Linked DNA regions of Maricaulis maris MCS10. Each later gene encodes a partner of the first gene's protein in a complex. Links are inferred from orthologs where the notes say so. Each region holds a gene or a part of one and is shown on either strand. Other genes may lie near its edges.

The links. Proteins that work in one complex are often made in the same cells at the same time.
Region 2: the proteins of metK (region 1) and groL are in contact, whole or in part, in a cryo-EM structure (PDB 8P4O), measured with the Escherichia coli proteins. The link is inferred for Maricaulis maris MCS10 from one-to-one orthologs.

The regions. Positions count from the first base shown.
Region 1 is NC_008347.1:2,652,640-2,655,477, reverse strand. It holds metK (methionine adenosyltransferase), read right to left. Parts: upstream 2,084-2,838; coding sequence 917-2,083; downstream 1-916. Other genes in the region: metF (methylenetetrahydrofolate reductase [NAD(P)H]), read left to right, coding at 2,331-2,838; ahcY (adenosylhomocysteinase), read right to left, coding at 1-843. UniProt on the Escherichia coli protein: Catalyzes the formation of S-adenosylmethionine (AdoMet) from methionine and ATP.
Region 2 is NC_008347.1:700,600-703,530, reverse strand. It holds groL (chaperonin GroEL), read left to right. Parts: upstream 1-603; coding sequence 604-2,259; downstream 2,260-2,931. Other genes in the region: MMAR10_RS03135 (serine hydrolase domain-containing protein), read right to left, coding at 2,456-2,931; MMAR10_RS03145 (co-chaperone GroES), read left to right, coding at 262-549; MMAR10_RS03150 (OmpA family protein), read right to left, coding at 1-1.

The sequences.
Region 1 (2,838 bases):
GGTCACATAGACTCGGGCACCGGCGCCGGCGAGCGACTCGGCTGAACCCTTGCCGACATCGCCATAGCCGAAGACGAGCGCCTTTTTGCCGGCCATCATCACGTCGGTACCGCGACGGATGGCATCGACCAGGCTTTCGCGGCAGCCATAACGATTGTCGAATTTCGACTTGGTGACGCTGTCATTGACGTTGATCGCCGGGAAGGGCAGCTCGCCGCGCTTTTGCATCTGGTAGAGACGCATGACGCCGGTCGTGGTCTCTTCGGACACGCCTTGGATGGCGGCCTTGGCCTTGGCGAACCAGCCCGGGGTCGCAGCAATGCGCTTCTTGATTTGCGCGAACAGGAAGGTTTCTTCCTCGGATTTCGGATGGTTGAGAACGGACGGGTCGTTCTCGGCCTTCTCGCCAAGGATCAGATACATGGTGGCATCGCCGCCATCATCGAGGATCATGTTGGCGGTTTCACCGTCCGGCCAATGGAAGATGGCGTCGGCATAGTCCCAGTATTCTTCCAGCGTTTCGCCTTTGGTGGCGAAGACCGGCACGCCGGTCTCGGCGATCGCCGCGGCAGCGTGATCCTGGGTCGAGAAGATGTTGCACGAGGCCCAGCGGACTTCCGCGCCGAGTGCCGTCAGTGTCTCGATCAGGATCGCGGTCTGTACGGTCATGTGCAGCGAGCCGGCAATCCGCGCGCCCTTGAGCGGCTGACTGTCCTTGTATTCTTCGCGCAGCGCCATCAGGCCCGGCATTTCGATTTCAGCCATGTCGAACTCGATCCGGCCCCATTTGGCCAGCGACATGTCCTTGACGATATAGGGTTTGTCCGCAGCAAATTGCGTCATGACCAAAAGGTCCTTCTTGTTCGGCGTTCGTAAAGTGGCAGGGCGAAGCGATTGCGCCCCGTGCTTATCAGGATCAGAGGAGGGAGCGAAGCTCGTCGGCCAGATCGGTCCGCTCCCAGGAGAAGCCGCCATCTTCGGTCGGTGTGCGGCCGAAATGTCCGTAGGCGGCGGTGCGGGCATAGATCGGCTTGTTCAATTGCAGCCGGGTGCGGATGCCACGCGGAGACAGGTCGGCCAGCTGGCGCAGTGCGTCCTCCAGCTTGGCCTCGTCAACGCGGCCAGTGCCGTGCAGGTCAACATAGAGCGAGAGCGGCTTGGACACGCCGATCGCGTAGGAAACCTGGATCGTGCAACGCTTGGCCAGTTCGGCCGCCACAACATTTTTGGCCAGCCAGCGGCAGGCATAGGCAGCCGACCGGTCGACCTTGGTCGGGTCCTTGCCGGAAAAGGCGCCGCCACCATGCGGCGCGGCGCCACCATAGGTGTCGACAATGATCTTGCGGCCGGTCAGGCCGGCATCGCCGTCCGGGCCGCCGATTACGAAAGTGCCGGTGGGATTGACGTAAAATTCTTCTTCCGGTGGGAACCAGCCTTCCGGCAGGACATCCTGCACGACCGGGCGCACCAGCTCACGGATGTCGTCCTGGGTCAGCCCGTCCTTGTGCTGCGTCGAAACAACGACCGAGGTCACGCCGGCCGGGACGCCATTTTCGTAGCGCATGGTGACCTGCGACTTCGCATCCGGCTCGAATTCCGGACGTGCGCCGGATTTGCGCAGCTCCGCCATGCGCTTGAGGATCTGGTGCGAATAGGTGATCGGGGCCGGCATGAGTTGCGGCGTCTCGTCGGAGGCATAGCCGAACATGATCCCCTGGTCGCCCGCTCCCTCATCCTTGTCGCCGCTGGCATCGACGCCCTGGGCGATGTGAACGGATTGCTCGTGCAGGAAGTTCTGTAACGTCGCCGTCTCCCAGTGAAAGCCGTCCTGCTCGTAGCCGATGTCGCGGACCGCTTCACGAGCGGCGGCTTCGATCTCTGCATCGTCGATCGGTGCCGCGCAGCGGACTTCACCGGCCAGGACGATCTGGTTGGTTGTTGTCAGGGTTTCGCAGGCGACACGGGCTTCCGGGTCCTTGCCCAGGAACAGGTCGACAATCGTGTCGGATATGCGGTCGCACACCTTGTCCGGATGGCCTTCGGAAACGCTTTCGGACGTGAAGATGTAAGAAGAACGGCTCACTGTGGAATCCTCATATAAGGAAATCTTTATATCGTCGGGTAGACCAGATGTGACGAGCGGATGCAAGTCTCCTCCGCTTTGCGGAAGATTTCACCAGCCCATATAGGCGGCGCTGCCCAAACAACCAGATTGCCCCTAGCCAATCCAAGCATATAAAGATATCTTTATGTCCTGATGTGGTAATGATGCGGCGGTGCGGCACGCCCCGGGCGGGGCTGCCAGAGCCGCAGCAGTGGAAGGGTGTCCCATGGGTGAGCACGGGCAGGCAGCGCGGAAACCGGACGGGTTGTCGGTTTCGTTCGAATTCTTTCCGCCGAAGACCGATGCGATGGAATCCACGCTTTGGGAGTCAATCTCGCGCCTCGAGCCGCTGCGTCCGGATTTCGTATCCGTGACCTATGGCGCCGGTGGATCGACCCGCGACAGGACCCATCGCACCGTGCACCGGATTGTCGAGGAAACCTCTATTCCTCCCGCGGCCCACCTGACCTGTGTCAATGCCAGCAAGGCCGAGGTGGATGGCGTCATCCGTGATTATTGGAAGTCCGGCGTACGCCACATTGTGGCGCTACGCGGTGATCCGCCTGACGCGATCGGGGGGAGCTATGTCCCGCCAGCTGGCGGCTATGCCAATGCCGCCGAGCTCGCGCGGGGCATTTCCGACATTGGTGATTTCGAGATTTCGGTCGGTTGCTATCCCGAGACCCATCCGGAGAGCCCGAATGCCGGTTTCGACATTGATTTGTTGAAGGCCA
Region 2 (2,931 bases), 2.0 Mb from region 1 along the record:
TGGTGTTTCCCTCTCGGTAACGCTACTCGATGTCTATCATATCGATTTATATGACAGGCATGGCAATGGCCGGATTTATCTTTCGCAAGATGAACGCAGGCTGACAGGCATTTGGTTGCGCTGCAAATGCATCCCCGACCTCTTGACGTTCCGCCCTCCGCCTCCTATCTCCGCCGCTGTTAGCAGTCGGATGGGGTGAGTGCTAACCTACCCTGTCCGGATGCCAGAAACCTTCAGTCCTCTGTTTGGAGATAGACCAAGATGACTTTTCGTCCTCTGCACGATCGCGTGCTGGTGAAGCGCGTCGAAGAAGAGTCCACGACCAAGGGTGGGATCATCATCCCGGATACGGCCAAGGAAAAGCCGCAAGAAGGCGAAGTTGTCGCCATCGGCGGCGGCGCCATCAAGGAAGACGGTTCGGTGCGTCCGCTCGACGTCAAGGCCGGCGATCGCATCCTGTTCGGCAAATGGTCCGGCACCGAAGTCACCGTTGACGGTGTCGAGCTGCTGATCATGAAAGAGTCCGACATTCTCGGCGTGATGGCGTAAGCCGCACACCCGATCCGAACACCCCTCTCAAGCTAGAAGAACGGAAATAGTCCAATGGCTGCCAAAGACGTACTTTTCGGCTCCGACGCGCGTGAACGCATGCTGCGCGGCGTCGATATCCTCGCCAATGCTGTCAAGGTCACGCTCGGTCCCAAGGGCCGCAACGTGGTCATCGAGAAATCCTTCGGCGCACCGCGCACCACCAAGGACGGCGTCTCCGTCGCCAAGGAAATCGAACTGGCTGACAAGTTCGAGAACATGGGCGCGCAAATGCTGCGCGAAGTCGCTTCCAAGACCAATGACGTCGCCGGTGACGGCACCACGACCGCCACGGTCCTGGCCCAGTCCATCGTCCGCGAAGGCATGAAGTCGGTTGCTGCCGGCATGAACCCGATGGACCTCAAGCGCGGTATCGACAAGGCCGTCGCCATCGTCATGGACGACATCAAGGCCAGCTCCACCCCGGTCAAGGACTCCAGTGAAGTTGCCCAGGTCGGCACCATCTCTGCCAATGGCGCGAGCGATATCGGCGAAATGATCGCCAAGGCCATGGACAAGGTCGGCAAAGAGGGTGTCATCACCGTCGAGGAAGCCAAGTCCCTGGAAACCGAACTCGATGTCGTCGAAGGCATGCAGTTCGACCGTGGCTACCTGTCGCCTTACTTCATCACCGACGCTGACAAGATGCAGGTCGAGATGGAAGAGCCCTACATCCTGCTCTTCGAAAAGAAACTGACCTCGCTGCAGCCGATGCTGCCGATCCTGGAAGCTGTGGTTCAGTCCTCGCGTCCGCTGCTGATCATCGCGGAAGACGTTGAAGGCGAAGCCCTGGCCACCCTCGTGGTCAACAAGCTGCGTGGCGGCCTGAAGATCGCTGCCGTCAAGGCACCGGGCTTCGGCGATCGTCGCAAGGCGATGCTGGAAGATCTCGCCATCCTGACCGGCGGCCAGGTCATCTCCGAAGACCTCGGCATCAAGCTGGAAACCGTCACGCTCGACATGCTCGGCTCGGCCAAGCGCGTCAACATCACCAAGGACGACACCACGATCGTCGACGGTGTCGGTGACAAGGCCCAGATCGAAGCTCGCGTCACGCAGATCCGTCGCCAGTCCGAGGAAACCACCTCCGATTACGACCGTGAGAAGCTGCAGGAACGTCTGGCCAAGCTGGCCGGCGGTGTGGCCGTGATCAAGGTTGGCGGTGCCACCGAGATCGAAGTGAAAGAAAAGAAAGACCGCGTCGACGACGCCCTCAATGCCACCCGCGCTGCGGTTGAAGAAGGCATTGTTCCGGGCGGCGGCGTTGCCCTCCTGAAGGCCTCCGCCAAGCTGGCCGGCCTGGAAGGCGACAATGCTGACCAGACCCAGGGTATCGCCATCGTGGCCCGCGCCCTGCAGTCCCCGATCCGTCAGATCGCCACCAATTCCGGTGTCGAAGGTTCGATCGTGGTCGGCAAGGTCATGGAAAACCCCTCCGCGACCTTCGGCTTCAACGCCCAGACCGAAGAATATGGCGACATGCTCGCCTTCGGTGTGATCGACCCGGCCAAGGTTGTCCGCACAGCCCTGCAGGACGCGGCCTCCGTCGCCTCCCTGCTGATCACCACGGAAGCTGCCGTGGCTGACGCCCCGAAGGAAGAAGGCGCCGGTGGCGGCATGCCTGACATGGGCGGCATGGGCGGAATGGGTGGCATGGGCGGCATGATGTAATCATGCCGGTCACCTGACCGACTGAAAGGAAAGGGCCGTCCCGATGGGGCGGCCCTTTTCTTTTGGCCATGCCCGCATGAGTCCGCCCATCATGCGCCTGAGCCCGGCTGAGACACCATGAAGAAGGCCGCCCCGGAAACGGGGCGGCCTTCTTCATTCGGGCGAGACCTCTCGAAAAGTGATCTGTCGCCGTCTGCTACTCCACGGCACGAGCCGCCTGCGACGCAGCAACGAACTCTCCCAATACCGATACCGCATAGGCCGGTCCGATACCCGAATTGCTCATCGCAGCCACGGTGAAGGTGGTGTCGTCATCCTGCGCCGAGAGAAAGACCGTCGTACTGCCCATGGAACCGCCGGTATGACCATAGCTGATCATGCCGTCAAAGATCGCCGTGGTTCGAGCGACATCCTCTTCAGAGTAAATCTGGGCCGTTCTCTGCAGCTGGCGCGGAATCATGTCGATTGCCCAGCCCAGTCCGTAATTGGTGGCCGCGCCATCAGCCGTATGCATCGTTTCGCGCATGGCTTCATAAGCCTCGGGAGACACCAAGGTGCCATCCTCCATCGCCAGACCAAAGCGCAGCAAATCGGTCGGCGTCGAGACAAAGCCACCGCTCGCCCATTTGATCGAATTATTCACAGGCGGAGCAACGACCATCGCCTGACCTT